Regions from separate parts of the Rhizobium sp. M10 genome, predicted to be linked through region 2. Evidence: riboswitches for the same ligand, from Rfam matches in the RefSeq annotation. Region 2 holds a riboswitch; each other region holds the start of a gene.
What was found. A riboswitch is a leader RNA that binds a small molecule or an ion and turns the genes downstream of it on or off. The one in region 2 is predicted to bind cobalamin.
Positions count from the first base shown of each region.

Region 1: it holds a riboswitch for cobalamin, as region 2 does, so the genes downstream of both, nrdH (glutaredoxin-like protein NrdH) here and CO671_RS05760 (ABC transporter substrate-binding protein) in region 2, are expected to answer to the same signal.
Region 3: it holds a riboswitch for cobalamin, as region 2 does, so the genes downstream of both, cobU (bifunctional adenosylcobinamide kinase/adenosylcobinamide-phosphate guanylyltransferase) here and CO671_RS05760 (ABC transporter substrate-binding protein) in region 2, are expected to answer to the same signal.

Region 1 is NZ_NWTA01000039.1:15,473-26,087, forward strand. Features, by position in the region: gene CO671_RS31540 (TIGR03862 family flavoprotein) at 1-698, opposite strand, end outside; gene CO671_RS31545 (helix-turn-helix domain-containing protein) at 767-1,189, opposite strand; gene CO671_RS31550 (heavy metal translocating P-type ATPase) at 1,261-3,492, shown strand; cobalamin riboswitch at 3,796-4,022, shown strand; gene nrdH (glutaredoxin-like protein NrdH) at 4,282-4,503, shown strand; gene nrdI (class Ib ribonucleoside-diphosphate reductase assembly flavoprotein NrdI) at 4,517-4,921, shown strand; gene nrdE (class 1b ribonucleoside-diphosphate reductase subunit alpha) at 4,900-7,104, shown strand; gene nrdF (class 1b ribonucleoside-diphosphate reductase subunit beta) at 7,284-8,258, shown strand; gene CO671_RS31575 (adenylate/guanylate cyclase domain-containing protein) at 8,361-9,584, shown strand; gene queE (7-carboxy-7-deazaguanine synthase QueE) at 9,597-10,325, opposite strand; gene queD (6-carboxytetrahydropterin synthase QueD) at 10,322-10,615, opposite strand, start outside.
Region 2 is NZ_NWTA01000003.1:84,792-95,406, reverse strand. Features, by position in the region: gene grxD (Grx4 family monothiol glutaredoxin) at 1-135, opposite strand, end outside; gene CO671_RS05770 (hypothetical protein) at 370-600, opposite strand; gene CO671_RS05765 (hypothetical protein) at 766-1,980, shown strand; cobalamin riboswitch at 2,055-2,412, shown strand; gene CO671_RS05760 (ABC transporter substrate-binding protein) at 2,592-3,608, shown strand; gene CO671_RS05755 (iron ABC transporter permease) at 3,614-4,645, shown strand; gene CO671_RS05750 (ABC transporter ATP-binding protein) at 4,642-5,406, shown strand; gene CO671_RS05745 (BolA family transcriptional regulator) at 5,440-5,673, opposite strand; gene purL (phosphoribosylformylglycinamidine synthase subunit PurL) at 5,693-7,924, opposite strand; gene CO671_RS05735 (acyloxyacyl hydrolase) at 8,096-8,674, opposite strand; gene CO671_RS05730 (PLP-dependent aminotransferase family protein) at 8,797-10,215, opposite strand; gene CO671_RS05725 (DUF1127 domain-containing protein) at 10,296-10,553, shown strand; gene CO671_RS05720 (hypothetical protein) at 10,578-10,615, opposite strand, start outside.
Region 3 is NZ_NWTA01000003.1:306,580-317,194, reverse strand. Features, by position in the region: gene CO671_RS06825 (chloride channel protein) at 1-353, opposite strand, end outside; cobalamin riboswitch at 605-1,001, shown strand; gene cobU (bifunctional adenosylcobinamide kinase/adenosylcobinamide-phosphate guanylyltransferase) at 1,350-1,874, shown strand; gene cobW (cobalamin biosynthesis protein CobW) at 1,881-2,927, shown strand; gene cobN (cobaltochelatase subunit CobN) at 2,931-6,866, shown strand; gene cobO (cob(I)yrinic acid a,c-diamide adenosyltransferase) at 6,863-7,498, shown strand; gene CO671_RS06795 (TSUP family transporter) at 7,520-8,305, opposite strand; gene CO671_RS06790 (cobalamin biosynthesis protein) at 8,404-8,823, shown strand; gene CO671_RS06785 (nucleoside hydrolase) at 8,893-9,843, shown strand; gene cobA (uroporphyrinogen-III C-methyltransferase) at 10,143-10,615, shown strand, end outside.

The DNA.
Region 1 (10,615 bases), on a different contig from region 2:
CTGATGACGAATTCGCCGGGAAAGGTGCCGGCGTCGGAGGTGGCGGTGACCGACTTCACCGGCTCGCCGGCGAAACGCGCGCGGAAGCTTTCGCTCCAGTCGACGACAAAGCCGCAATTCGCAGGCTGGAAGGCGTCGATCTCGACGCCCTTCTCCGATAGCCAGGACAGCCAGCGTGCATCGGAGCCGAGGCGCGGCCAGCTTGCGCCGCCGAGCGCCAGCAGGGCTGCGTCGCAGTGGACGATGCTGCGTCCTTCGGGCGTTTCGAAAACATAGCCCTCATCGGCAAAACCGATCCAGCGGTGGCGGGTGCGCAGGGTGGCGCCCTGCGCCTCCAGCCGCTTGAGCCAGGCGCGCAGCAAGGGAGAGGCTTTCATCACATCAGGGAAGACCCGGCCGGACGAGCCGACGAAAGTCTTGGTCCCGAGCCCTGCTGCCCAATCCCTGATATTGCCAGGGGTAAAGGCATCGAGAGCAGGGCGCAGGCGGGCAGAGGCGGCGCCGAAGCGTGGGGCAAAACGGGCATAATCCTCGGAATGGGTAATGTTCAGCCCCGACTTGCCGGCGAGCAGAAACTTGCGGGCGAAGGTCGGCATGGCGTCGTAGACCGTCACCGCATGGCCGGAGAGCGAAAGCAGCTCCGCCGCCGCCAGGCCCGCCGGGCCGCCGCCGATGATCGCAATTCGCTTCTGGTTCATGGATGTCTTCGCCCGATTCTATCTGGTGCAGTTTTGGCGCGGGCGTCGATTGCCTGCAAGGGCAGGGATCAATGGTGCGGATGCGTGCACTGGCCGTGGTCGGCGAGAACCTCGATGACACGGCATTGGTCGACGCGGCCATGGCCGCAACCTTCCACCATGGTTTCGAGTTCGGCCTTCAGCGCCATCAGGCTGCGGATGCGCTGCTCGACCTCGACGAGACGAGCCTTGGCGATGGCATCGGCAGAGGCGCAGGATTGGTGCGGATCATCCTGCAGGGTGAGCAGCGTGCGGATCGCCTCGATCTCGAAGCCGAGTTCGCGGGCATGGCGGATGAAGGTGAGGCGGCTGATATCGGCGGGTTCGAAGGAGCGCTGGTTGCCTTCGCTGCGGCTTGGGGCCGCGAGCAGGCCGATGCTCTCGTAATAACGCACCGTCGGCACTTTGACTCCGCTCCGGCGAGCGGCTTCGCCGATCGTGATCTTTTTCATGATTTTCCTCTTGCACCTCTAGTCGCTAGAGGATGTAGGAGGGATGCTTCTGTTTGACAAGGAAGCGGATCATGGCTGAGACGAGCGAGACACGATACCGGGTCGGCGGCATGGATTGCGCCGCCTGTGCGACCAAGATCGACACGGCGGTCAGGCGCGTGGCGGGTGTCGCCGATGTGTCCGTCTCGGTGGTGGCGGGCACGATGACCGTCCGGCATGACGGCAGCAGCGACCTCAAGGTGATCGAGAAGAGGGTGACGGGGCTCGGTTATTCGGTTTCGCCCTTTACCGGAAGCGTGGCGCCGGCACGGGATCACGGCGCGCACGATCATCACGACCACGGCGATCATGCCGGTCACGACCATGATCATGATCACACAGGTCACGATCATGGCAAAAAGAAAATCGAGGGGCTGCATGGGCGTGACCATGCGCCGATGACCGGTTCCTGGTGGCAAAGCCGGAAGGGTCGATTGACCATCGTCTCGGGTGCAGCGCTGATCGCCGCCTATGCCATCGGCCATCTCGTGCCTGCGGTCGCATCCTACGCCTTCGTCATCGCCATGCTGGTCGGGCTGGTGCCGATCGCGCGCCGCGCCATCATGGCGGCTCTATCGGGCACACCGTTTTCGATCGAGATGCTGATGACGATCGCCGCCGTCGGCGCCGTCATCATCAATGCCGGCGAGGAGGCAGCGACTGTCGTGTTCCTGTTTCTCGTCGGCGAGCTGCTGGAGGGGGTGGCGGCCGGCAAGGCGCGCGAAAGCATCCAGTCGCTGACGGCGCTGGTGCCGAAAAATGCGCTGCTCGAAGACAATGGCCAGACGCGGGAGGTGCCGGCGGAAAGCCTCGCCGTCGGCGCGATCATCATGGTGCGTCCGGGCGACCGTATCTCGGCGGATGGCATCATCGTCTCCGGCGAGAGCGCGATCGACGAGGCGCCGGTGACGGGCGAGAGCACGCCGGTGCGCAAGGGTGTCGATTCCGTCGTCTTTGCCGGAACGGTGAATGGCGATTCTGTGCTCAGGGTCCGCGTCACCGCGGCCGCGGCCGACAATACCATCGCCCGCGTCGTCAAGCTGGTGGAGGAAGCGCAGGAATCGAAGGCGCCGACCGAACGTTTCATCGACCGGTTCTCGCGCTATTACACGCCCGGCGTCGTGGTGGTCGCAGCACTGGTGGCGATAGTCCCGCCGCTGCTGTTCGGTGGGTCTTGGGGCGAATGGATCTATAAGGGCCTTGCCATCCTGCTGATCGGCTGCCCCTGCGCGCTCGTCATTTCGACGCCGGCGGCGATTGCCGCCTCGCTTTCAGCAGGCGCGCGGCGCGGGCTGCTGATGAAGGGCGGCGCAGTGCTGGAAACGCTCGGCAAGGTCACGATGGTCGCCTTCGACAAGACAGGCACGCTGACGGAAGGCAAGCCTCAGGTGACCGATATCGTTTCCTTCGGATTGAGCGAGGCGCAGGTCTTGTCGCGCGCGGCGGTGCTGGAACAGGGCTCCAGCCATCCCTTGGCGCTGGCGATCCTCAACCGTGCTCGGGCAGACGGCGTTCCCGTGCCGCCGGCCTTCGAGCTAGAAGCGCTGCCGGGCAAGGGTGTCAGCGGCAAAGTCGGCGGCGAGACGCTCGACCTGCTGTCGCCATCCGCTGCCCGCGAGCGCGGAGCACTCGATGGCGAAAAGGATGCACGCATTGCTGTTCTGAACGACGAGGGCAAGAGCGTATCGGTGCTGTTCGTCAATGGCGTTGCGGTCGGCCTGATCGCCATGCGCGACGAGCCGCGCGCGGATGCCGAGGTCGGGCTTTCCACGCTCAAATCGGCCGGCGTCAAGGCGATGATGCTGACGGGCGACAACAAGCGGACGGCGGCAGCCGTTGCCGGCATGCTCGGCATCGACTGGCGCGGCGAGATGATGCCTGAGGATAAGCAGCGGGTCGTCGGCGAATTGAAGCGTGAGGGGTTCATCGTCGCCAAGGTTGGCGACGGCATCAACGACGCTCCGGCGCTGGCCGCCGCCGATATCGGCATCGCCATGGGCGGTGGCACCGATGTGGCGCTTGAGACGGCCGATGCCGCCGTGCTGCACGGGCGCGTCGGCGACGTGGCGCGGATGATCGAACTTTCCAAACGAACGATGCACAATATCGTGCAGAACATCACCATCGCCCTCGGGCTGAAGGCGGTGTTCCTGGTGACGACGATTGCCGGCATCACCGGCCTCTGGCCGGCGATTCTCGCCGATACCGGCGCCACCGTGCTGGTGACGATCAACGCGCTCAGGCTGCTTCGAGTAAGGACATAACACCCGATGTCGTCCCTGCGGCGCTCGTCACCTGAAGCGTGGCGTAGACCGCTGATAAGGGGCGCCAACTCCTCTTTCGTCATGCTCGGGCTTGTCCCGGGCATCTGCCTCCGGTCGATAGGCAGCAGATCCTCGGCACAAGGCCGAGGATGACGCGGAGAGGGGAGGTTTGTCATCCCGGACCTTCTCCACAGCCTGCTTTCGTTAAGCCTTCGATCCATGTTTTTCACAGGAACGCAGTGATTTCAAACCTGTCGTAACGCAATGCACAAACCATCCGTTGACGTGATTTTGGATTCGCGTACTATATCTAGTGTTCAAGGTTCCTTCGATTCGCCAGGATCGCGGGCTAAGACGGGAATACGGTGCGTTTCGCCATGACGGCGCAACAAGGCCGGAGCTGCCCCCGCAACTGTAAGCGGCGAGCAACTGTCCGATTTCAGGTCACTGGAGCATGATGCTCCGGGAAGGCAGGGGCAGGGTGCTTCGACCCGCAAGTCAGGAGACCTGCCTTGAACTAGATGTCCACGGGCGGGGTGTCCGGAAGGTCGCGTGCATGAAGCGGAATGATCCGCGCCTGTTGCGCTGCCCCGAACGTCCGCATGAGCACTTCGGGTTGAAGTCATGTCGAGAAGATCAAGGCCGCCGCCCGCGCAAATCCCGAAAGGGATCGTATCGGGCGTTTAAAGCGCCGACTTTGCCAGATCACCATCAAGCGTTGCCCCGGACGTCGCAAGGCGCCCGATCCCAGTATTGCGTCCTGAATTCTTTGATATCACGAGGAAGATGATGAGCGTTACCGTCTATAGCAAACCTGCCTGCGTCCAATGCACCGCCACTTATCGCGCTCTCGACCGCCTGGGCGTTGATTACGATATCGTCGATATCTCGCAGGATGCCGAAGCGCTCGATCGCGTCCGCAGCCTCGGCTACATGCAGGCGCCCGTCGTCATCGCCGGCGAGCGGCATTGGGCGGGTTTCCGTCCCGATATGATCAGCGCGCTCTCCTGACCGGAAAACGGCGATGGGGCTGCTCGTCTATTATTCCAGCCGATCGGAGAATACCCATCGCTTCGTCGCCAGGCTCGGATTGCGCGCGGCGCGCATTCCCTCAAGCGGCGCAGAGGCGTTCCATATCCGCGAACCCTTCGTTCTCATTGTGCCGACCTATAGCGGCGACGGTGGCAAGGGGGCCGTTCCCAAGCAGGTGATCCGTTTCCTGAACGATGCGGAGAACCGAGGACACATCCGCGGCGTGATTGCCGCGGGCAACAGCAATTTCGGCGAGACATACGGGCTCGCCGGCGACGTGATTTCGCGCAAATGCCAGGTGCCTTACCTCTACAGGTTCGAGCTCATGGGCACGGCCGAGGATGTCGCCAACGTCAAACACGGAATGGAACGATTTTGGACACGGGAACAACTCTGACGCGGGATGCGGGCGCAAAATCGCATAACACTTTTGCTCATCCCGCCGGCGAACGTCCTTTGAAAGCGGCGGAAACGCTCGACTATCACGCGCTGAACGCCATGCTGAACCTCTATGACGATGAGGGCAGGATCCAGCTCGACAAGGATCGCCTGGCGGCGAAGCAGTACTTCCTGCAGCATGTGAACCAGAACACGGTGTTCTTTCACAATCTGAGGGAAAAGCTCGATTACCTCGTGACCGAGGGCTATTACGAGCAGGAGGTACTCGATCAGTATTCCTTCAATTTCGTCCGCGACCTGTTCGATCAGGCCTATGCCAGGAAGTTCCGTTTCCCGACCTTCCTCGGCGCTTTCAAATATTACACCAGCTATACGCTGAAGACCTTCGACGGAAAACGCTATCTCGAGCGCTACGAAGACCGCATCTGCATGGTGGCGCTGACCCTGGCGCGCGGCGACGAGGCCCTTGCCCGCGACATGGTCGACGAGATCATTTCAGGCCGGTTCCAGCCGGCGACCCCGACCTTCCTCAACGCTGGCAAGAAGCAGCGCGGTGAACTGGTTTCCTGCTTCCTGCTACGGGTCGAGGACAATATGGAATCGATCGGCCGGTCGATCAATTCGGCGCTGCAATTGTCGAAGCGCGGCGGCGGCGTGGCGCTTTCGCTGACCAATATCCGCGAGGCCGGCGCACCGATCAAGCAGATCGAAAACCAGTCCTCGGGCATCATCCCCGTTATGAAGCTTCTCGAAGACAGTTTCTCCTATGCCAACCAGCTCGGTGCCCGTCAGGGGGCAGGTGCTGTCTATCTCAACGCCCATCACCCCGACATCATGCGCTTCCTCGACACGAAGCGCGAAAATGCCGACGAGAAGATCCGGATCAAGACGTTGTCGCTCGGCGTCGTCGTACCCGACATCACCTTCGAACTCGCGAGAAACAATGAGGATATGTATCTGTTCTCGCCTTACGACGTGGAGCGCGTCTACGGCGTGCCTTTCACCGAGATTTCGGTGACGGAAAAGTACCGGGAGATGGTGGCGGATGCGCGCATCTCGAAGAAGAAGATCAAGGCGCGCGAATTCTTCCAGGTGCTCGCCGAAATCCAGTTCGAGAGCGGTTATCCCTACATCATGTTCGAGGACACGGTGAACCGGGCGAACCCGATTGCCGGGCGCATTTCGATGAGCAATCTCTGCTCCGAGATCCTGCAGGTCAGCGAGGCAAGCGAATATAATGACGACCTCTCCTACAAGCATCTCGGCAAGGATATTTCCTGCAATCTCGGCTCGCTGAACATTGCCGCAGCCATGGATTCCGCCGATTTCGGCAAGACGATCGAGACCTCGATCCGGGCGCTGACGGCCGTTTCCGACATGAGCCATATTGCCTCGGTGCCGTCGATCGAGAAGGGCAATGACGAAAGCCATGCGATCGGTCTCGGCCAGATGAACCTGCACGGCTATCTCGCCCGCGAACGCATCTTCTACGGCTCGGAGGAAGGCGTCGATTTCACCAATATCTATTTCTATACAGTGACCTATCACGCGATCCGCGCCTCGAACCTTTTGGCGGTCGAACGCGGCACATGCTTCAAGGGCTTCGAAAATTCGAAATATGCCTCCGGCGACTATTTCGACAAATATACCGAGCAGGAATGGAAGCCGGCGACCGAGAAGGTGCAGGCGCTGTTCGACAAATCCGGAATCCATATTCCGACGCAGGACGATTGGGCGGCGTTGAAGACGGCTGTCATGGCCTCCGGCCTCTATAACCAGAACCTGCAGGCGGTGCCGCCGACGGGCTCGATCTCCTATATCAACCACTCGACCTCGTCGATCCATCCGATCGTCTCGAAGATCGAGATCCGCAAGGAAGGCAAGATCGGCCGCGTGTACTATCCGGCGCCGTTCATGACCAACGACAATCTCGATTATTATCAGGACGCCTATGAGATCGGGGCGGAGAAGATCATCGATACCTATGCGGCGGCGACCCAGCATGTCGACCAGGGGCTGTCGCTGACCCTGTTCTTCCGCGACACGGCAACGACGCGCGACATCAACAAGGCGCAGATTTACGCCTGGAGGAAGGGCATCAAGACGATCTACTACATCCGCCTTCGCCAGATGGCGCTGTCCGGCACCGAGGTGCAGGGCTGCGTGTCTTGTACGCTTTGATTTTGGGCTGCTGGCCGAGAGTTTCGAGCTTGTAGCCCCCTCATCCGCCTGCCGGCACCTTCTCCCCGATGGGGAGAAGAGACAAGCCGATTGCATGGCGTTCCCCTCTCCCCAGCGGGGAGAGGGCAGGGTGAGGGGGCTCCGCACTCCGTTAGAATTTGTGGAAGAAAGACCACCCAATGAACATATCCATCAAGCCAATCAGCCGCGTGCGCGCCATCAACTGGAACCGCATCGAGGACGACAAGGATCTCGAAGTCTGGAACCGGTTGACCGGCAATTTCTGGCTGCCGGAGAAGGTGCCGCTGTCGAACGACATCCCCTCCTGGGCGACGCTGACGCCGGCCGAGCAGCAGTTGACCATCCGCGTCTTCACCGGGCTGACGCTGCTCGACACGATCCAGAACGGCGTCGGTTCCATCAGGCTGATGGAGGATGCGGTAACGCCGCATGAGGAGGCGGTGCTTTCCAACGTCTCCTTCATGGAGGCGGTGCATGCGCGTTCCTATTCCTCGATCTTTTCGACGCTGTGCTCGACGCCCGATGTCGACGATGCCTATCGCTGGTCGGAGGAGAACGAGTTCCTGCAGCGGAAATCAGTGCTGATCATGGAGCAGTATGGTTCCGGCGATCCCTTGAAGAAGAAGATCGCGAGCGTCTTTCTCGAGAGCTTCCTGTTCTATTCCGGCTTCTACCTGCCGATGTACTGGTCGAGCCGCGCCAAGCTCACCAACACGGCCGACATGATCCGGCTGATCATCCGCGACGAGGCGGTGCACGGCTATTATATCGGCTACAAGTTCCAGCGCGGGTTGGAGCGGTTGTCCGGGGAGAGAAGGCAGGAGATCAAGGATTTCGCCTTCGACCTGCTGCTCGAGCTCTACGACAACGAGGCCCGATATACCGAGGCGCTCTATGACGGCGTCGGGCTGAGCGAGGACGTCAAGAAATTCCTGCATTACAATGCCAACAAGGCGCTGATGAACCTCGGCTACGAGGCGCTTTTCCCGGCCGAGGCCTGCAAGGTCAATCCGGCGATCCTGTCGGCGCTTTCGCCGAATGCCGACGAGAACCACGACTTCTTCTCGGGCTCCGGCTCCTCCTATGTCATCGGCAAGGCTGTCGCGACCGAAGACGAGGATTGGGATTTCTGAGCCTTTCTCGCAGTCTGCCCTTATCATTTGCTTCCCTGTCGCCCACATTCAGCGGAAACTGAATTCGATCCTCGCCGATGACGTGATGTAGCGGAGTTTTTGATGTCGCCTTTTTTGAACAAGACCGGGACTGCCGTTGAAGCGGACGAGGGCGTCTGGCCGATCCGCAGGAGGCGGATTCTCGATTGGCTGGTGAACGAGACGCGGGGCGAGCGTTTCATCGACAACATCCTGGTGGACATGTGTGAGAAGCTGCTTGCGGCTGGGGTGCCGGTGGCGCGGGCGACGCTGCATTTCAGGGTGAACCACCCGCAATGGGTGGGTGCCCGCATCCTCTGGAAGGAAGGGCTCACCGAGGCGAAGATCGATACATTCGCCTATGGCGTCGAAAACACGCCGGAGTTCCTGACCAGTCCTGTTAACGCGATCCATCAGGGTGCGGAGGAAGTGCGCAGGCAGTTGGAAGGTGCAGCCGACGGCGACTTGGATTCCTTCTATCGGGAACTGCGCGACGACGGCCTGACCGAGTATATCGCCTGGCCGCTCGAACACACCTTTGGCAAACGGCATGTGGCTACATTTTCCACCAGCCGGCCGGGCGGTTTTACCAGCGAACATGTCGATTTCCTGCGTGATCTCCTTCCGGCCCTGACTTTGGTCAGCGAAATTCGCCTGAAGAACATCATGGCGCGCACGCTGCTGCAGACCTATGTCGGGCCGCATGCGAGCGAGCAGATCCTGTCGGGCGTGACGACGCGCGGCAGCGGCGCCACCGTCGGTGCGGCGATCATGATCTGCGACCTGCGCGACTTTACGGCGATCTCCGATCTCTGGCCGCGCGACGATGTCATCCATCTGCTCAACGACTATTTCGACGCCATGTCGGATCCGATCGAACACTATGGCGGCGAAATCCTGAAGTTCATGGGTGACGGATTGCTGGCAATCTTCCCCTTAAGCAAGGAAACGGCCTGTGCCGATCTGCTGCAGGCGATCCGCGAAGGGCAGGCGTTGATGGCCGAGCTGAACGAGCAGCACGCACGAACAGGACGCGAACCGCTGCGTTACGGCGTCGGCGTGCATGTCGGCGACGTCATGTACGGCAATATCGGTTCGCGCCGGCGGCTGGATTTCACCGTCATCGGCCCTGCCGTCAATATCGCCTCGCGGCTGGAAAGCCTGACCAAGGAGGTCAAGCGTCCGGTGCTGCTGTCGCGGGCCTTCGTCGAAATGGCGGGCTGCGCCGAAGACATGGACAGCCTCGGCACCTTCCCGCTGCGCGGGCTCGGAGAGCCTGTCGATGTCTTCGCTTTTCCTGAGCGGTAAACGGATGGGGCTTCACACGCCGCGTTTGTTTCCCCACAGCAGCACGTGCAGCTGCGGCAGCACGCGCGGGGCAAACCATCCGTCGGCGGTCACCTTCGCAACGAGCCAGTGCATCCGGTCCATTACGCCGTCGATATCGATGCGGGCGTCGTCGTCATCGGGCGGCGGCGGCGTATGGTTGCCCGGCTGAAGGAACAAGGGAATATAGGGATAGCGCCGACCCGCCTCTCGGGCAAAGGCGTAATCGTCATCGTCGAAGACGACGATTTTCAAGGCGATCTCCGGGCCACCGGCGGCAAGCCGGAGGCAGCTGTCGACCTGATCCCAATCCGTCAGCATTCCGCTTGATGGCGGCTTAGGGCTCAAGACCAGGAAGTCGAGATCGCGAAACCAGTTCCGGGCGACGCTCCCCTGCGTTTCCAGCGCGAAGCGGTAGCCTTGAGAATGGCCGAATTCGATCAGCGGCCCCAGGGGCTGGATCGCCGGATTGCCTCCGGAAAGGGAAACCGTCATCGGCCTGCCTGCGGAGAGCTTCGTGACCTCCTGCCAGATCGCCTCGGTGGACATGGGAATCCACTGATCCCGGAAGGCGCTGTCGACGGCGTGGAGGCTGTCGCACCAGGAACAGCGATAGTCACAGCCGCCCGTCCGGACGAACACCGTCGGCAGCCCGATCAAAGCGCCTTCGCCCTGGATGGTCGGGCCGAAGATCTCGCTGACGCGAATGGTCTCTCCGTTCATGGCCGGTACTCCGCCCAGGTCTTCGGCGTCTCGCTGACGCGGACGGACGATGTCTCGGGGAAACGCTGTTTGCACCAGTCGTAAAAATGCTTTGCCAGGAACTCGGAGGTGACTTTCGAATGGCCGAAGACCTCGTTCAGGTGGCGATGATCGAGAGCCTCGTCGATATAGCGCTTGAGCGGCGACAGGTCGTGATAGTCGCGAACGAACCCGTCGTCATTCAGAACTTCGGCGGCGAGCTCGACGACCACGACGTAGTTGTGGCCGTGGAGCCTGGCGCATTGATGGTC
Region 2 (10,615 bases):
GACGCCGATGTAATCGAGAATCTGCACGACCTGGCCGGAGAAACCGCACTGCGGAAACTGCGGCGTGCCCTTCATGAAGAGGACGACGTCGTTGCTCTTGATTTCGTTGTCGATGAATTCGTGAATGCCGCTCATGGGACCTGATCCTTTCAACGGGCGGGTTAAAGGCCCACCGTTTCAATCGTTGTCCTTAGATAGCATGTGACAGCAGGAATTCCAGACGCCTAAACCAAAAAAAGACCAATCTGGTCAGACCACTTCGGCGATGTTGCTATCACGTTACGGTTGTCGGGCCAGATGGGCCTGCATCCGGTCAATTTCGACGTCGCCGAGGGGCCGGGTTCAGCGGTCGGATAATTGCGTCATGTCTCAGCTGCGGCGCTGGCGGCTGCGACCGGCGGCGGTGCGTCGCTTGCTGACCTGTTTGCGGGCGGGTTTGCGCTTGGCGGAGGTCGTCTTTCGGGCGGCAGCCGTTGTCGCAGCGGGGCGCGTCTTGCGCCTCCTGCGCTTCGTCGTGACGCGGCCGGTGGTTTTCTTCAGGATTTCCTTCAGCACGCTGTCGACGATGCCAGAGATCAATTCTTTGACAAGATCGGCCACAAAACCCCTCCGTTCACGGTGGAATCGACATGGCTGCTATTGAATTCCTGATGACTTCGGTTAGCAAGACGCCTTCGAGACCATACCTGCTTTTTCGCCGAGATCGGCGCCACAGCAGCCGGATCGCACGAACATGCCGGCCATTCGCCCGGCCGAAAGAGCGGAATGAGATTGATAAAAAAGCGGATCGTCCTGCATTTTCCGGGCTTCGAGCCGCTTGACGGCGTTGCCCACCGGGCGCGCTACGAGCGCTCAGCCAGGCAGAGTTCCGCCGTTTGGGGCTATTCGCTCGAGGTCGGGACTCCGGACGGCAGCGATCCCCTCAGTTTCGAGGTCACGACCAGCGGCGCGGCGCGTGGGGCACCCGAGATGGCGCCCGGGGCAGCCGGGGCGACGCTCGGGGAAGAGCCTGCTCCTGCCACTTGGCAGACGAAGAGCCGGATCCACATGGTCGATCACGACATGTTCGTGCGCAGGCTGCGCAGCGGCAATACGCTGAGCCAGATTGTTGCGGGTTTTCGCAGCTGCGCCCAGATCATGCTCGAAGGCGGCATGCGGGGCTATTTCCGTCATGCCTGGCGCTTCGGCCTGTTCTTCCTCTTTCCGTTCCTGCTGACGGCGCTGGCAATCGCGCTGACGGCGCAGATCGCCGTCGCGCCCTATAGTCTCGGCTTTTCGCCCTGGCACATGCTCTGGAGCGGGCCGCTGGCGCTCTGCTTCTTCATCTTCGCCTTCCTGCCGTTTTCCGAACGCTTCCACACGCTGCATCTCTTTGCCGATTGGCAAATGGCCGTCGCGCTCGGCCGCATGCACCGGGCCGATTGCAACGATTGGCTGGAAGACCGGGCCACCGCCGTGCGCAAGGCGCTTGATGAGGAGGCGGAGGAGTATGTGATCTCCTCGCACAGCATGGGATCGAACGTGGCCGCCCATGTCATCGGCATATTGCTGGAAAGGGAGCCGGAGATCTTCAAGGGCAAACGCGTGGTGTTTGCTTCACTCGGCAGCGCTATTCTGCAATGTGCGCTGCTGTCATCGGCAAGCCTGCTGCGCGCCCGCGTCGGCTTGATTGCCCGCTGCCCGGAGATTTCGTGGGTCGATGTGCAGTGCCTGACGGATTCGATCAATTTCTACAAAGTGCCGGTTGTCGCCGTCTCCGGCCACGCGGACGCGCCCCCGGCGAAGATGCTCCTGATCCGCGTCAAGCAGATGCTGACGCGCGAACATTACCGCAAGATCCGCAAGGATCAGCTGCGCGTCCATCGGCAATATGTGCTGGGGCCGGATTTGAAGGCGTCCTTCGACTTCACGCTGATGACATCGGGGCCGATGCCTGCCCTGGTCTTTACCAATCCTGATAAAAAGAGAATTCCCGGCTGAAGGCTGCCTTTTTGGCAAAGGCTCCCGCGCAGAGCCCGATGCGTCAGCTTGTTCTTGACGCGATACGTCGAGCCGGCGTAACTAGGCGCGACGGTTTCCCGCGGATGACTCCAAGGGGATTAATAGGGAACACGGTGAGGACGACCCAATAGGGATCAAGACCGTGGCTGCCCCCGCAACTGTAAGCGGATTGTCGATCATCCCAGGGTGATCGCTTTTGCCGATCATCCCAGGGTGATCGCTTTTGCCGATCATCCCAGGGTGATCGCTTTTGCCGATCATCCCAGGGTGATCGCTTTTGCGATCATCCCGAGATGAGCACTTAGCTCATCTCTTGGGGCCCATGGCCATGCCACTGCGAGTTTCGCGGGAAGGCAGATGATCGGCGCATATCCGCAAGCCAGGAGACCTGCCGTCAATCACGATCCAATCAACCGGGCGGGGATGCCTGGAAAGGAACAGACATGGTTGACCTGAACCTTCGCCGAACTCCGGCACGAATCCGTCTCGATTGGGTTTTTCACCGCTAGCGTCCGTTTGACCGTGCCTTATCCCGCGCAGCCGCGCGTGGCACGGCGAGGCTAGAATTTTCCTCCTTATCGAGATTTTCCATGCGCCAGTTTCTCATGAGCATGACGTTTGCCTTCGGGCTGACCGGCCTTGCAGCGCCGGGTCTTGCTGCCACTCAATATCCATTGACCATCACCAATTGCGGCCAGCAGGTGACCTTCGAAAGGGCCCCGGCGAAGATCGTATCGATCGGCCAGGGCATGACCGAAGTGCTGTTTTTCCTCGGACTGGCAGACAAGATCGCCGGAACCGCGGTCTGGGTCGGCCCGGTCCTGCCGCAATATGCCGAGGTCAGCAGCCGGATCAAGCGCCTTGCCGACAACGATCCAAGCTTCGAATCCGTCGTCGGCGCGGAGCCCGACCTGGTGGCGGCCGAATTCGAGTGGCATGTCGGTGCGCAGGGTTCCGTCGGCAAGCGCGAACAGTTTTCCGGACTCGGGATCAACACCTATGTCGCGCCCGCCGACTGTGTGGCCAAGATCAATGCCGATGGCGGCGATGGCGTGCGCAAAGCGCTGTTCACGATGGACCTGATCTATCAGGAAATCGCCGAACTCTCCGACATCTTCGATATCAAGGACCGCGGCGACGCCCTGATCGCCGATCTCAAGAAGCGCGAGGCCGATGCCGTCGCCTCGATATCGGGCGCATCGGCAAAGAATCTGCCCATCGTCTTCTGGTTCTCCAGCAAAGAGGTGAACGGCGATGCCTTCATCGCCGGGAAGAACAGCGCCCCGGCCTATATTCTGAAGACGCTGGGTGCTGCGAATGTCGTGACGACGGAAGAGGAATGGCCGCTGGTCGGCTGGGAGACGATCGCTCAGGCTGATCCCGCGGTCATCGTCATCGCTACCATGGATCGCCGGCGCTATGCGGCTGACGATCCGAAGGTGAAGCTCGACTTTCTGAAGAACGACCCCGTCACCCGCGAACTCGATGCCGTCAGGAACAATCGCTTCGTGATTATGGACGCGCAATCGATGAACCCGACGATCCGCACGATCGACGGCATTGAGATACTGGCAAAGGGCATCCAGTCGTCGGGTCTCGCCCAGTGAACAAGATGCTCCTGAAACGGGATGGATGGTGGGCGCCCGTCGCGCTCACCGTTGCCGCCTTCGTCCTTCTGGGACTGATGATCAGCCTGGCCGTTTCGATCGGCGAAATATCGATCCCGCTTCAAACGACAGCCAAGGCCGTCTCGAATCGGCTTTTCGGTACCGGTTTCGAACTCAGCCGCATTCATCAGGGCATCGTCTGGGACTATCGCCTCAGCCGCGCGCTGGTGGCCGCCAGCGCCGGTGCGTCGCTCGCGCTCTGCGGCGCCATCCTGCAGGCCCTGCTGCGCAATCCGCTGGCCGAGCCTTACGTTCTCGGCATCTCGGCAGGCGCCTCGACGGGTGCGGTCTGCGTGATGATCCTCGGTTTCGGTTATGGCGTGCTCAGCCTTTCGAGCGGCGCGTTCATCGGCGCGGTGGCGGCATTTCTGCTCGTCGGCGTTCTTGCCGCCGGCGCTGGCGGGACCGGCGAGCGCATCATTCTGTGCGGAATTGCTGGATCGCAGCTCTTCAACGCGCTGACCGCCTATATCGTCACGACATCGGCCAATGCGGAACAGGCGCGAGGCGTCATGTTTTGGCTGCTCGGCTCTCTCGGCGGCGTTCGCTGGCCGGATGTTTATCTCGCAGCGCCGGTTACCGTGATCGGCTTCCTCGTCTGCCTTGCCCATGTGCGAGCCCTCGACGCTTTCGCCTTCGGTACCGATGCTGCTGCATCCCTCGGCATTGCGGTGAGGCGCGTCCAGATCGTGCTGCTCGGCGCAACCGCGGTGATGACGGCGGCTGTCGTGAGCATGGTCGGCTCGATCGGCTTTGTCGGCCTCGTCATTCCGCATGCCGCACGTTTCCTGGTCGGGCCTGCCCATAGCCGGCTGCTGCCGGCCACAGCGCTCGGCGGTGCCCTCTTCATGGTCGCTGCCGACATCATCTCGCGGATCATCGTCCCGCAACAGATTCTGCCGATCGGCGTCGTCACCGCGCTGTTCGGCGCTCCGGCCTTCGCCGTCATTCTCTATGGCGCCAGGAGAACTGCATGAGCATCACAATCGACGAGGTCAGTTTCGCCGCAGGCGATACGCTTCTCGTCAATGGCATCAGCCTTGCGGTCGAGACAGGCAAGGTGCTGGGCCTGCTGGGGCCGAACGGCTCGGGGAAGTCGAGCCTGCTGCGGCTGATTTGCCGGCTGCGAAAGGTCCGCAGCGGCATTATCCGGCTCGGAGAGGACGATATCTCGGCGATATCGAGAGCCGAGCTCGCCCGCCGCGTCGCTTTCGTCGAGCAGCAATCGACGACCGAGACGCGACTAACTGTCAGGGACGTCGTGCGTCTCGGCAGGACGCCGCATCGCGGATTGCTGAATTCCTGGGCTGCTGACGACGATCTCCGCGTCGACGAGGCGCTTTCACGCGTCGATATGCGAGATCGTGCCGCGCAGCTCTGGCAGACGCTCTCAGGCGGCGAGCGCCAGCGCGTTCACATTGCACGAGCGCTCGCGCAGTCGCCGAGCGAACTTCTGCTGGACGAGCCGACCAATCACCTCGATATCCAGCATCAGCTGGACATTCTTTCCCTTGTCTCGAAGCTCGGCATTACCTGCATCATTGCCCTGCACGACCTCAATCTGGCGGCGATGTTCTGCGATAGGCTGGCCGTGCTCGAGAAGGGAGAGATCGTTGCCGCGGGAGCGGCCGAAACCGTGCTCACCGAGGGGCTGATCGGCCGCGTCTTCGGTGTCCGGGCGCATGTCGAAAGGTCTTCGATCCATGGCCGCGTCCACATCCAATATAGGATGGGATGAGCCGCAAGCCCATCATTCGAAGCGTCGCGAACCCTATTCCGGGGCCGAAGTCTGCAGGGCGAGCGCGTGCAACACGCCGCCCATATTGCCCTTCAGCGCTTCGTAGACCATCTGGTGCTGCTGCACGCGGCTCTTGCCGCGGAAGGCTTCGGCGACGACTTCGGCGGCGTAATGATCGCCGTCGCCCGCCAGATCGCGGATCGTCACCTTGGCACCGGGAATCCCAGCCTTGATCATGTCTTCGATATCGCCGGGTTTCATGGCCATGATCGTTACTCCTTGCGCATCATTCCGCGGCGAGTTCGCCGCGGCCTTCCATGAAATCAGGGAACCACGATTCATGTGTATCGCGCAATTGCTGAATCGGCAGCGTAATGAGATCGCCGACGACGAGTGCATCTCCGCCGACCGTGCCGAGGCGGCGGAAGGGAACGCCGGCGCCTTCCGCATTGACGCAGACGAAATCCGCCACATCGGCCGGCACCGCCAGCACATAACGCGCCTGATCCTCGCCGAAGAGCAGCGCATGCGGCGCACCCTTGCATTCGCCGAGATCGATCGTCAGCCCCTTGCCGGACGCCATGGCCATTTCAGCCAGCGCGACGGCAAGGCCGCCCGAGGAAATGTCGTGGCAGGCGGTTGCCTGGCCGTTGCGGATGACGGAGCGGACAAAATCGCCGTTGCGGCGCTCGGCGAAGAGATCCACCTCGGGGGCGGGACCTTCGCGGCTGTCGAGCACATCCCTGAGATAGACGGACTGGCCGAGATGGCTGCCGTCGAGGCCGATCATGATCACCTTGTCGCCGGCGTTGGCGCTGCCGATGCGAACCATCTTGCGCCAGTCCGGCAGCAGGCCGACGCCTGCAATCGTCGGGGTCGGCAGGATGGCGACGCCGTTGGTCTCATTGTAGAGCGAGACGTTGCCCGACACGATCGGGAAGTCGAGCGCGCGGCAGGCCTCGCCGATGCCCTTCACCGCCTGAACGAACTGGCCCATGATCTCCGGCTTTTCGGGATTGCCGAAGTTGAGATTGTCGGTGGCGGCGAGCGGTTCGGCGCCCGTCGCGGTGATGTTGCGCCAGCATTCGGCGACCGCCTGTTTGCCGCCTTCGAAGGGGTCGGCCTCGACATAACGCGGCGTCACGTCGGAGGAGAAGGCAAGCGCCTTGCTCTTATGGCCGTCGACGCGCACGACGCCGGCATCACCGCCCGGAAGCTGCAGCGAATTGCCCTGGATCAGCGTGTCATATTGCTCATAGACCCAGCGGCGGCTCGACTGGTTGGCCGAGCCGACGAGCTGCAGCAACGCCTGACCGTAATTCTTGGGTGCGGCGACGAGATTGGCGGGCAGGGGGGCAGGCTTGCCGGATTCGCGCCAGGGGCGATCATATTCCGGCGCCTGGTCGCCGAGATCCTTGATCGGCAGATTGGCGACTTCTTCGCCCTGGTGCACGACGCGGAAGCGCAGGTCGTCGGTCGTCTTGCCGACGATGGCGAAATCGAGGCCCCATTTGACGAAGATCGCCTTGGCTTCATCTTCCTTCTCCGGCTGCAGCACCATGAGCATGCGCTCCTGGCTTTCCGACAGCATCATCTCATAGGCGGTCATCCGCTCTTCGCGCACCGGCACCTTGTCGAGCTCGAGCAGGATGCCGAGATCGCCCTTGGCGCCCATTTCGACGGCCGAGCAGGTGAGGCCGGCGGCACCCATGTCCTGGATGGCGATGACGGCGCCGGTCTGCATCAGTTCGAGGCAGGCTTCGAGCAGGCACTTTTCGGTGAAGGGATCGCCGACCTGAACGGTCGGGCGCTTTTCCTCGATCGATTCGTCGAATTCGGCCGAGGCCATCGTCGCGCCGCCGACGCCGTCGCGGCCGGTCTTGGCGCCGAGATAGACGACCGGAAGGCCGACGCCCTTGGCCTCGGACAGGAAGATGGCGTTGGATTTGGCAATGCCGGCGGCAAAGGCGTTGACGAGGATGTTGCCGTTGTAGCGGGCGTCGAACTCGACTTCACCGCCGACCGTCGGCACGCCGAAGGAATTGCCGTAGCCGCCGACGCCGGAGACGACGCCGGAAACGAGATGGCGGGTCTTGGGATGATCCGGTTCGCCGAAGCGCAGCGCGTTCATCGCCGCAATCGGCCGCGCGCCCATGGTGAAGACGTCGCGCAGAATGCCGCCGACACCGGTCGCAGCCCCCTGGTAAGGCTCGATATAGGAGGGGTGGTTGTGGCTCTCCATCTTGAAGACGACGCAATCGCCGTCATCGATATCGACCACGCCGGCATTTTCGCCGGGCCCCTGGATGACGCGCGGCCCTTTGGTCGGCAGCGTGCGCAGCCATTTCTTCGAGGATTTGTAGGAGCAATGCTCGTTCCACATGGCCGAGAAGATGCCGAGCTCGGTGAAAGTCGGTTCGCGGCCGATCAAATCCAGGATGCGCTGGTACTCGTCCGGCTTCAGGCCATGGCCCGCGATGAGTTCCGGCGTGATCGGGATGGTGTTTGGAATGGTCATGAGCGGAAGGTCCCTGGCGCGTTTTGCGCTGTCTTTAGCTTATGTAGCGGCGGCGCGCGACAGAAAAAAGCCCGCCGTCAACACAGTGAACTGACTCCCGAAAGTTGGACACCCAACTTCGGGAGCAGTTCACAGGGGCGGGCAGGCTTTTTTCGTAAAAGCGGCAATTGCTCAGAACTTGTAGCCGATCTGGATGCCGGCGCGCGTCATGCCGTCGTTCGGGCCGTCGCAGAGATTGGCATGCGAGGAGTGGGCGATCTGGGCCATAACGTTCCAATGCGGGGTGAAACGGTAGCCGGCCCCGGCATACTCGTGAAAGAGGACGCGGCAGCCGAGTTCCGGGCCGTCATCATTGTCGTCCAGGTCGCCGGTATGGATGACGCCGCCGAAGCCGGCTTCGGCAAAGAGCTTGTCGTTGAAATCGACCGTCCAGGTGAAGCCGGTGAAGAATTGGGTGGCTTCACCCGCGGTGCCGATCGAGGTGCCGAGATGGACACGAGGACGCAGCAACTGTTGCTGCCAGCCAACGGCCTCCTCGTATCCGAAAGGGTCGAAGAGAGCGGTAATTTCCGGGAAGACGCCGTCTTCCCTGGAATGGCCCGATTGCACCGAGGCAGAAACCCCGAAACGCAACTCATCGAATATCTGCTCGCCGGCATCTGCCGAACCCGCCATCGAAGTGCCGGCTACAACAGCCACTGATGCAAGCGCCAAGAAGTGCTGCGCGATCCGCCCGAACTCGACCCTCATCTGCTGTCCTTTGATTCGCACCAAGCGTAGACAACAAAGAGGTAGCATGGGGGCGGGAGCGGTAAAGCGCTCTCGTCAGGCGTGTGCGTTTTTTCGGAATTATGGCGTGTATTTGCAACAGGTCATATTTCGCCATCATAGGCAGAGCCGCCATTTTCCAAGAGCCGGCGCAGGATCATCAATCCGGAGATCAGCTCCTGCCCTGTTTTCGGCGAGGAGAAACCGACGCGAACGCGATGATAGGATTTGTCCCCGCGTGCCGCCTTGAACTCGTCCTCGTCATCGACGAGCACGCCGTCCCGGAAGGCGGCGTTCTTGAAGGTGCCCGACATCCATGGCTCCGGCAATTTCAGCCAGAGGAAGGGCGCATGCAGGTGCGATGCGAACTCGAAGCCCTGCAATTGCTCGCGGGCGATCCGGACACGCCGCGAGAGTTCCTCGACGCTCTGTTTGCGAATCTCATGCGCCATGCCGCTTTCGACGAGGCGGGCGCAGGTCTCCGCCAGGATGAAGGGCAGGCCACCGGTGATCATCCGGTGCGTTACCCTGATACGCTGGGCGAAATGCGGCGGGCATGCGACCCAGCCGCCACGGACGCCGGCGGCGACCGATTTCGACAGGCCGCTGACGAGAAAGGTGCGATCGGGTGCAAGCGAGGCGATCAGCGGCGTATCATCGCCGGCCATGCCGCCATAGAGGTCGTCCTCGATCAGCCAGACGCCGTGTTTTCTGGCGATTGCCGCAATTGCCGCGCGACGCTCATAAGGCATGATCGTCACAGTCGGATTGTGAACGGTCGGCATCAGGAAGGCGAGCTTCGGATGCTGCTGCTGGCAGAGCCGTTCGAAATCGTCGGGAATCACGCCTTGGTCGTCGAAATCGACGGTGACCGTGCGACGGCCGAGAAGCCGGGCGCTGCGGCTGACCTGCGTGTAGCTGAGATTTTCGAAGACGATCTTGTCTCCTGGCGCCGAGACGGCGGCGATGACCGATATCGCCGCGGCATGGGCTCCGAGCGTCGGCACGATGTTTTCGGCCTCCGGCGTCCAGCCGCTGCGGGCAAGCCAGCGGCGGCCGGCTTCGAACCAGTTCTGCGGAAAGCTTCGGGAATAGGAGGAGATTTCGGAGAGATGCTGCTCGCCGATTTCGGCGAGAATGCCCGCTATGACCTTGCCCTGACCAAGATCGGGGGCGGCGGTGGTGTCGAAACGGATCTTGTTGGCGGGCGCATCCTGTAGGCGGGTGCCGCCGAGCGAGATCGTCAGCGGATCGCTCTGTTCGCCGGGCGCCGATTCGGAACGGTTCAGCACATAGGTGCCGCGCCCGACTTCGCCGGCAACGAGACCGCGTTCGTGCACCAGCGCATAGGCACGGCCGATCGTGCCGATCGTCACGCCGATATCATAGGCGAGGTTGCGCTGCGGCGGCAATTTGCTGCCGGCGGGCAGGGCGCCGCTCGATATCGCGGATTCGATGCTGTCGGCAAGGCGGAGATAGACCGGTCCTGAGCCGCGGGAAAGATCGGGAAGCCAATTTGTCATGGTGACAATTCCTATATTGTCACATTGTCACTGTCAAGTTTAAGAGTCAATTCCAACGGACAACCGAAAGGATTCCCGGAATGTCTGCCTTGCCTGAGATCAAAATGCCAATTGTACCGATTGTCTCTTATGAGGACAGGAGGCAGATCATTGTCCCCGACGCGCCCGCCGAGGCGACGACGCGTTTGAGGCGGATCTGGGCCGCAATTCTTTTGTGGCAACAGAAGCGGGAAGGCCGGCGCGCGCTGAGGACTCTGACGGCGAGCCAGCTCAAAGATATCGGAGTGTCGCAGTCCGAGGCGGCACGCGAGGTCGGCAAGTCGTTTTTCTGGGATTGATCCCGCGGAAATGGATCGCCGCGGTCAGCTGCAGCCCTTGTTGCCGCCGGACCAGCGGTTGA
Region 3 (10,615 bases), 220 kb from region 2:
TGCAGCGCATTGGCCTCGATCGGATCGACCATCGGCTTCTTGCGCCGTTTGGCGAGCACCAGGAGCAGCATGCCGAGCAGAACGCCGCCGACGACCGGCGCGGTGAGCAGCAGCATCTTGTCCTCGATGACCGACGCGCTCAGCCTTTCGGTGTCGGCGATGCCGAAGACCAACTGGTGCAGCTCATTGGAAACGTAGCTCATGCCGGTGACGGCAAGCCCCGAGGCGATGCCGACGACGGCGCCTGCCAGCGACAGGCCGACTTCGCTGCGGCGGGTCAGCGCGCGCAGCCGTCCCGGGTCGAAGAAAACACGCAGCGCGCGGAAACGGCGCCGATCCAATTTCATAAGCATGGCTAGACAACTAGGCGGGGAGAGGCCCGGTCAAGGGCGGCGGTGCTGTCCGCTTGCGATGCAATTGCGGCGAAAAGCCGGCGCGGGGGACAAATTTTTATGATGTAAGTCTCTGATTAAAGACGATGTTTTCGGTAGAGTAAGTCGTATTGTTGGAAGCTTTCTATCCCCGCCCGTCGCCTCGGGCGTCAACGCCGGTTGACTCTATCCTCTGGCTTGCCTAACCATCCCTCAACGGATGGTCGCCTGACCATCCTGACATAACGGATGGTTCCGGATTGGCAGTTGCCCTTCCGGATGAAAAGGGAATGTGACGGGGCGGACCCAAGCCGGGCGCCTTCATCACAGCCGACCCCGCGACTGTAGAGCGGTCAGGGTCTTCCATCCGGCATCGAGCCCTTCCGGCCGGCGGCCTGCAATCGTGCAGGCAAGCGGGACGGGTGATGTGCCGGAAAAGCCACTGGAAATGCATGGTGATCAACCGGGGTCGGACGCCTCTATTTCTACGAATCGTCCACCTTTTCACCGATGCAGCCGGGAAGGCGAGGCGGATCCGCCGGCACGATCAGGGGCGACCGGTTTCCGGTCCGCCCCGATCGCGGCCGATAACCGCGAGCCAGGAGACCTGCCTTCCGTGCCGGGCGAAAAGCCCACCCTGGGTAAGAGACCCGCTGCCAGCACGGAGGTTGTTTTGGCTGAACGTTTGAATTCGGCGCGGCCTGGTGCGGCAGATGGCGGGCTTTCGGCCTCCTGCGTCGAGTATGTGGCACCCCCCTCTGTCCTGCCGGACATCTCCCCCAGAAGGGGGGAGATCGGATCGGCGCACCGGCTTCCCCAAACGATCGATGTTGGGCGAAGGTCATGCCACTTGCCGATCTCCCCACCTGTGGGGGAGATGTCCGGCAGGACAGAGGGGGGTATTACGTCCTCGTCGGCCAACTATAGTATACGCGGAGCAAATCGAAGCACCGCCCTCCGTAGCGGGAGTGTCGCGGCATGACCGATCTCGTCGCCAATTCCACCCTCGTCCTCGGTGGCGCGCGCTCTGGGAAATCCCGCTTCGCCGAAAACCTCGTCACATCGAGCGGCCTCGGGTGCCATTACGTCGCGACCGGCCGGGCATGGGACGAGGAGATGCAGGCGCGTATCGACCAGCACAGGGCTGATCGCGGCCCGTCCTGGACAACGCATGAGGAGCCGCTCGATCTTGTCGGCAAGCTTGCGGCCATCGACGGCGAGGACCGTGTGGTGCTCATCGACTGCCTGACGCTCTGGGTCACCAACCTGATGATGGAAGAGCGCGACATGGCAGCGGAATTTGCAGGGCTCGTCGATTTCGTGGGGCAAGCAAAGGCGCGGCTGGTCTTCGTCTCCAACGAAGTCGGGCTCGGCATCGTGCCGGAAAATCGCATGGCGCGGGATTTTCGCGATCATGCCGGCCGTCTCCACCAGATGATCGCGGCGAAGGCCGCCGAAGTCTATTTCATCGCGGCAGGCCTGCCGCTGAAAATGAAGGGTTAAAGTTTCATGAACCAGAAGATTCCCGCAACCGTCATCACCGGCTTTCTCGGTGCCGGCAAGACGACGATGATCCGCAACCTGCTGACCAATGCAGGCGGCAAAAAAATCGCGCTCATCATCAACGAGTTCGGCGATCTCGGCGTCGATGGCGACGTGCTGAAGGGCTGCGGTGCCGAAAACTGCAGCGAGGACGACATCATCGAGCTGACCAATGGCTGCATCTGCTGCACCGTTGCCGACGATTTCATTCCGACGATGACAAAGCTGCTCGAGCGCGAACAGCGGCCCGACCATATCGTCATCGAAACCTCGGGCCTCGCCTTGCCGCAGCCGCTGGTCGCCGCCTTCAACTGGCCTGACATCCGCACCCAGGTGACCGTCGACGGCGTCATCACCGTGGTCGACAGCGCGGCTGTCGCTGCCGGCCGCTTTGCCGACGACCACGATGCCGTCGAGGCGGCGCGCAGCGAGGATGAATCGCTCGATCACGAAAGCCCGATCGAGGAGCTGTTCGAGGATCAGCTCACCTGCGCCGATCTGATCGTGCTCAACAAGACCGATCTGATCGATGTGGCCGGTCTCGGCCGCGTGCGCGACGAGGTCGCTTCCCGCACCCAGCGCAAGCCCGTGATGATCGAGGCGAGAAACGGCGAGGTGCCGGCCGGCATCCTGCTCGGCCTCGGTATCGGCACGGAGAATGATCTCGCTAACCGCAAGTCGCACCACGAACTGGAGCATGAGGACGGCACGCCGCACGATCACGACGAGTTCGACAGCTTCGTCGTCGAGCTCGGCCCGATCGTCGATGTTGCCGGCTTCGTCGAGCGGCTGAAGACGATCATCGCTGCCCACGACGTGTTGCGTCTCAAGGGCTTTGTCGACGTTTCCGGGAAGCCGATGCGCCTGCAGCTTCAGGCGGTCGGCAGCCGCATCGATCACTATTTCGATCGTGCCTGGGCAGCCGGTGAAAGGCGCGCCACGCGCCTCGTCGTCATCGGCCTGCATGAGATGGATGAGGACGCCGTGAGAACGGCGATCGAGGCGCTGGCTTAACCGATGCATCTGCTTCTGGCCCAGCAGGGAACGATCAGCGACGGCGAGGAGGCAATCGACCTCGGGCAGACGCCGGGCGATATCCTGTTCCTGTCGGCCGCCGACAGCGAGCTGGCGGCGATCGCGGCCGCCCATCGCGCGCGGGGTGGGGCGCCGTCGCTGAGGCTCGCCAGCCTGATGAGCCTGAAACATCCGATGTCGGTCGATACCTATGTCGAGCGCACGGCACGGCATGCGAAGCTCATCATCGTGCGCGCACTCGGCGGCGCCAGCTATTTCCATTATGCGCTGGAGGCGCTGCATGCCTGTGCGGCCCGCAGCGGCGCGCTGATCGCCGTGCTGCCGGGTGACGCCAGGCCGGATGCGGGGCTGACACCGTTTTCCAACATCGGGCTCGATGATCTCAATGCCCTGTGGGCCTATCTGATCGAGGGCGGCGATGCCAATGCACGCGCCTTTCTCGATTATGCCGGAGCGATGCTTTCGGGAGGAGAGAAGCCGGCACCGGCGGTGCCGCTGATGAAGGCGGGAATCTGGTGGCCGGGGCGGGGGCTGATCGGCGTGGAGGAGTGGTGGCAGGTTGCCGGTTCGCATGTTGCGCCACCTTCGGCCGCCGAGCGTGGGACGGAGAAGGTGGAACTCGAACCCACAACATCCCCCATCGTCGCCATCAGCTTCTACCGCGCCCTCGTCCAAAGCGGCGAAACCCGCCCCATCGAAGCGATAATCGAAGCCTTGCAGGCACTTGGTTTCCGGCCGCTGCCGGTATTTGCCTATAGCCTCAAGGATGCTGTCTCCACAGGCATTCTCGAAAGCGTATTTTCGGCGCTGAAACCCGATGTCGTAATCAACACGACCGGTTTTGCGGTCTCGGCACCCGGCGCCGATCGGCAGCCGACGGTGCTGGAGGCGAACGGCGCGGTGGTGCTGCAGGCGATCCTGTCGGCCTCGTCGCGGGAGGCGTGGGCGGCCTCCTCGCAAGGCCTGTCGGCGCGCGATCTCGGCATGAACGTGGCGCTGCCCGAGGTCGACGGCCGGGTGCTGGCGCGGGCGGTCTCCTTCAAGACGGCGGCGCGTTACGATGCGGCGGTCGAGACGAACATCGTTGCCAGCGAACCGGACGCCGGCCGGGTGCGCTATACGGCGGAACTCGCCGCCAATTGGGCGCGGCTGCGCGCCATGTCGGCGCGTGACCGGCGCATCGCCCTCGTCATGGCGAATTATCCGAATCGCGACGGCCGGCTCGGCAACGGGGTCGGTCTGGATACGCCGGCCGGCAGCATCGAGGTGCTGCGTGCGATGGAAGCAGGGGGGTATCCGGCCGCCGATATTCCGGCCGACGGCGACGCGCTGATCCGGCATCTGATGCACGGGCCGACCAATTCAGGGCATGACGGCCGGGTGATCCGCGAGACGTTATCCTTGAGTCGTTACAACAGTTTCCTGGCGTCTCTTCCCAATCAGATTCAGGATGAGGTGAGGGCCCGCTGGGGCGAACCAGAGAACGATCCGTATTTTCGCGACGGCGCCTTCGCCCTGCCTTTCGCCCGCTTCGGCGGCGTTCTCGTCGGCATTCAGCCGGCGCGCGGCTATAATATCGATCCGAAGGAAAGCTACCATTCGCCGGACCTCGTGCCGCCGCACGGTTATCTTGCCTTCTACGCTTTCCTGCGCCGCGAGTTCGGCGCCGACGCCGTCATCCATATGGGCAAACACGGCAATCTCGAATGGCTGCCGGGCAAGGCGCTGGCGCTGTCGGAGAACTGTTATCCCGAGGCCATCCTCGGACCGCTGCCGCATCTTTATCCCTTTATCGTCAACGATCCGGGCGAGGGCACACAGGCCAAGCGGCGGGCCGCCGCCGTCATCATCGATCATCTGACGCCGCCTTTGACGCGGGCCGAGAGCTATGGACCGCTCAAGGATCTGGAAGCGCTGGTCGACGAATATTACGAGGCCTCAGGTGGCGACCCGCGCCGCATCCGGCTGCTCAGCCGGCAGATTCTCGATCTTGTCACCGATATCGGCCTCGACCGGGATGCCGGCATAATCAGCGGCGAAAGCGAGGGCGAGGCGCTGAAGAAGCTCGACGCCTATCTCTGCGACCTCAAGGAAATGCAGATCCGCGACGGGCTGCATGTCTTCGGGGTGGCGCCGGAAGGGCGGCTGCTGACGGATCTGACCGTGGCGCTGGCACGAGTGCCGCGCGGGCTGGGTGAGGGCGGGGATGCGAGCTTGCAGCGGGCGATTGCGGGGGATGTGTTGGAAAACCCCTCCCCAACCCCTCCCCACAAGGGGGAGGGACTTACCGTTGAGCGTGCGGTTACCTCTGAGATCAAAGTCGATGACGAGACAACGCGCCCAGCAAGCCCCTCCCACCTGTGGGGAGGGGTTGGGGAGGGGTCTTCTTTTGACCCTCTCGACTGCGACATGGCCGCTGCCTGGGCCGGCCCACGTCCACCAATCCTGGCCGACCTCGTGGATGCCCCCTGGCGCACCAATGGTGACACCGTCGAGCGGATCGAGCTGCTGGCGGCCAGGCTGGTCTCCGGGGAGATTGCCTGCCCCGCGGAATGGACGGCGACGCAGGCGGTGCTCTCCGAGATCGAGACCCGTCTTAAACCCTCGATCCTCGCCTGCGGCCCGGCGGAGATATCCGGCCTGCTTGCCGGCCTCGACGGCCGCTTCGTGGCCCCTGGTCCCTCCGGCGCGCCGACGCGTGGGCGGCCTGATGTGCTGCCGACCGGGCGCAATTTTTATTCGGTCGACAGCCGCGCGGTGCCGACGCCGGCGGCTTACGAACTTGGCAGGAAATCGGCAGAACTGCTGGTACGCCGCTATGTGCAGGACCACGGCGAATGGCCTGATACCGTCGGCCTGACGGCCTGGGGGACGTCGAATATGCGCACCGGCGGCGACGATATCGCCCAGGCGCTGGCGCTGATCGGCGTCAAGCCGCTCTGGGATATGAGCTCGCGGCGGGTCACCGGTTATGAGATCATACCGCCGGCGGTGCTTGGGCGGCCTCGCGTTGACGTGACGCTGAGAATTTCCGGCTTCTTTCGCGACGCTTTTCCCGAGCAGATCGCCTTGTTCGACAAGGCGGTTCGCGCCGTCGGCGCGCTCGAAGAGGACGATGCCGACAATCCGGTCGCAGCGCGCATGCGCGGCGAAGCGGCAAGGCTTGCTGCCGCCGGTCTCGACGCCGCCTCGGCGAAACGGCGGGCGGGTTACCGGGTCTTCGGCTCGAAACCCGGCGCTTACGGTGCCGGGTTGCAAGCGCTGATCGACGAAAAGGGCTGGGAGCGGCGCGCCGATCTCGCCGAGGCCTATCTCGTCTGGGGCAGCTATGCCTATGGCGCCGGCGAGGAGGGCAAGGCCGAACGCGGCTTGTTCGAGGAGCGGCTGCGCTCGGTGCAAGCCGTCATTCAGAACCAGGACAACCGCGAGCATGACCTGCTCGACAGCGACGACTATTACCAGTTCGAGGGTGGCATGGCGGCTGCGGCCGAGTCGCTGAGCGGCGCGCGTCCGGCAATCTATCATAATGATCATTCGAGACCCGAGCGGCCGGTGATCCGTTCGCTGGAGGAAGAGATCGGCCGGGTGGTGCGCGGGCGGGTGGTCAATCCGAAATGGATATCCGGCGTCATGCGCCATGGCTACAAGGGAGCGGCCGAAATCGCCGCCACCGTCGATTATCTCTTCGCCTTCGCGGCGACGACGGGGGCGGTCGGCGCGCACCATTTCGAAGCGGTCTATCAGGCTTTCGTCGCCGATCCCGCCGTGCGCGATTTCATGGTCGAGAAGAACCCTGCGGCATTCGACGAGATGAAGGAGCGGCTGCGCGAATCGATCGACCGCGAGCTCTGGACGCCGCGCAGCAATTCGGCCCGGTTTGACCTGGCCGCCACGCAACTGAATGAGGTGCACCGATGAACGACGAAACTCCGGAAAACGAAGCGGCCAAGGATGATGCACGCCACGCCGAGAAGATGGCGAAGAAGAAGGCTGCACGCGACAAGATCATGGCGACAAAGACGGACGGCAAGGGCCTAATCATCGTCCATACCGGCAAGGGCAAGGGTAAGTCGTCGGCCGCCTTCGGCATGATCTTCCGCCATATCGCCCACGGCAAGCCATCGGCCGTTGTCCAGTTCATCAAGGGAGCGATGTGGACCGGCGAACGCGATCTGATCGAGAAGCATTTCTCCGATCTCTGCCAGTTCCACACGATGGGCGAGGGTTTTACCTGGGAAACGCAGGACCGCGCCCGCGATGTTGCAGCCGCCTCGGCCGCCTGGGAAAAGGCCAAGGAGCTGATCCGCGACGAGCGCCATTCCATGGTGTTGCTCGACGAGATCAACATCGCACTGCGCTACGACTATCTCGATATCAGCGAGGTGGTGGCGTTCCTGAAAACCGAGAAGCCCCACATGACGCATGTCGTGCTGACGGGGCGCAACGCCAAGGATGAGCTGATCGAGATTGCCGATCTCGTGACCGAGATGGAGCTGATCAAGCATCCCTTCCGCTCGGGGATCAAGGGCCAGGCAGGCGTCGAGTTCTGAGGCGCTTGGAGGGTTCGGCGGTTAGGCGCCGAGCCAGACGCGCAGCGGGTTCGCGGGATCGGCGAGCAGCTTTACCGCCAAGGCCAGGCAGACGATGACGAGCAGCGGCTTGATCAGCTTGGCGCCGATGCGCATGGCGAGCCGCGAGCCCAGCTGCGCGCCGAGGAACTGGCAGATACCCATCAACAGGCCGATCTTCCACAGGATGGCGCCGAAGCTCGCAAAGACGATGAGCGCGCCGAGGTTGGAGCCGAGATTGAGAAGCTTGGTATGGGCAGTCGCCTTCAGCACGCCGAAGCCGGCCAGCGTGACGAAGGCGAGCATGAAGAAGGAACCGGTGCCGGGGCCGAAGATGCCGTCGTAAAAGCCGATGGCCGGCACCAAGGTCAGGCCGAAGACGAAAGGCGTGATGATCCGGTGTTTGTCGAGATCATTGAGGTTCGGCTTGACGGCGAAGAAGATCGCGATCGCCAGGAGCAGCACCGGCATGATCGCCTGCAGCACCTGTCCTGGCACGATGGTTGCAAGGGCTGCGCCGATCGCCCCGCCCATCACGGCCATCAGCGCCATCGGCAGCTGTTCGTGCAGTTGCACATGGCCCTTGCGGGCATAGGCGAGCGTTGCCGAGGCGGCGCCGAAGATCGACTGCACCTTGTTGGTGCCGAGCGTCTGCAGCGGCGGAATGCCGGCAATCAGCATGGCGGGGACGGTGATGAGGCCGCCGCCGCCGGCGATGGCATCGACGAAACCGGCAAAGAAGGCAGCAGCGCAGAGCAGCAGAAGCAGATGGAGGGCGATGTCAGGCAAGAGGCTATTCCAGAAGGGTTTTCAGCCGGCTTGTTGCATTTCCCCCTCCAAGCTGCAATGGCTGCGAGGACACAGCGCGGGCGCATTCGACGGCTTCCATGAGTGATATTTCTTTCGATAGCGCGAGGCGACATGTGCTCGGGCTCGGCTGCGAGCGCGGGACGCCGTCCGGGGAGGTGCTGGTGCTTGCCGTCGAGGCGTTGAAGGCGGCCGGCATCGGCGGGACGGAGCTTGCTGCCATCGCTTCCATCGACAGCCGCGGGCAAGAACCGGCGATCCTTGCCGTTGCGGCGCATTTTGGCGTGCCTGCCGTTTTCTTCGATGCACTGCGGCTGGAGCAGGAAACGCCGCGGCTCAAAAATCCCTCGGCCATCGTCTTTGCTCGCGTCGGCTGCCATGGCGTGGCGGAATCGGCGGCGCTTGCGGCGATCGGCGCGGATGCCGAACTGATGCTCGGCAAGATCAAATCCGCGCATGCGACAGCGGCGATTGCCCGCATCGGCTTGCAGAAACCCTGACGGTCGTTATGTTGGCGGCAACTCGCGGCGCCAACCGGCAGCTCAGCGATTTATATCTAGAGGACAATCATGCACAAGGTCATTTATGACACTGACCCGGGCGTTGACGACGCCATGGCGCTTCTTTTCCTGCACCGTCATCCCGAGATCGATGTGATCGGCATCACCACCGTTTTCGGCAATGCCTCGGTCGAGACGACGACACGCAATGCGCTTTTCCTCAAGCGTGAATGGGATATTCCGGCACCCGTCGCCAAGGGCGCGAGCGTCACCATCGATGCGGCGCGCGCCGAGCGGGAATGGCCGGCCATGGTGCATGGGGACAACGGCCTCGGCAATATCGAGGTGCCGCACACGATCGACCTGCCGCTCGATCCCCGGCCGGCGCACCGCTTCATCATCGACACGGTACGGGCCAATCCCGGCGAGGTCAGGCTGGTGGCCGTCGGCCGGATGACCAATCTGGCGATGGCGCTGAAGGAAGACCCCGAGATTGCCGGCCTGGTGAAGGACGTTGTCATCATGGGCGGCAATTTCTATGTGCCGGGCAATGTCTCGCCGGTCGCCGAAGCCAATATTCACGGCGATCCCGAGGCGGCAGATATCGTCATGACGGCGCCTTGGAAGGTGGTCGTCATCGGCCTCGACGTCACCTCGATCACCACGATGAGCCGCAGCTATCTCGGCGCAATGGCGGCCAAGGGCGACGGCGCGGTGAAGCTGCTCGACGGGCTGTCGCAGCATTACATCGATTTCTACACCCATGCGGTCGATGACGGCATGATGGTGCATGACAGCTGCGCCGCCGTTTACGTCGTGGCGCCTGAGCTTTTCACCACCATCACCGGCGCGGTGCGCGTCGTCTGCGGCGGCATCGCCGATGGTCAGACGGTGATCAAACCGGACGGCCGCCGCTTCCCGCCGGGCGACTGGGACGGCCTGCCGAGCCAGATCGTCGCTACGGGAATCGAGTCTGAAAAGGTGATCGATCTGATCCGCGATACGTTGCTTCGGGCTTGATACGGTAGAAGGTCGGTTACAGCCTGCTGACAAGGGCCGCCAACGCCTCTTTCGTCATGCTCGGGCCTGTCCGGAGCATCTGCTTCCGGTCGATAGGGCAGCAGATCCTCGGCACAAGGCCGAGGATGACGACGCGCGGGAGGTGAGCGTTATTCATTATAACATTCATAGCCTTGTCCGGATTTCCCGAGAATTCGAATCCGCCTCCTCGCAAAGTGAATCATCGTCAACTCAGCAACTTCAAGTGAGGTGGCGCGGGCGGCGTTGACCTTGATCCTTGGTGGGCCTAGATCAACAAAATGATGAACAGCGCATTCTCACATTTGCCGGCGCTGGAGCCGGGCAGTGTCTGGCTCGTCGGCGCCGGTCCCGGCGATCCCGGGCTGTTGACGCTGCTTGCCGCCAAGGGATTGGCGGAGGCGGATGTGGTCGTGCACGACGCGCTGGTCAACGAGGACTGTCTGAAGCTCGCACGGCCAGGGGCGGAACTGGAATATGCCGGAAAACGCGGCGGCAAGCCGTCTGCCAAGCAGCGGGATATTTCGCTCCGGCTGGTGGAGCTGGCGCGCGCCGGCAAGCGGGTGCTGCGGCTGAAGGGCGGCGATCCCTTCGTCTTCGGGCGGGGCGGGGAAGAGGCGCTGACGCTGGTCGAGCACAACATCCCCTTCCGCATCGTACCGGGCATTACCGCCGGTATCGGCGGGCTTGCCTATGCCGGCATTCCGGTGACGCATCGGGAGATCAATCATGCCGTGACCTTTCTCACCGGCCA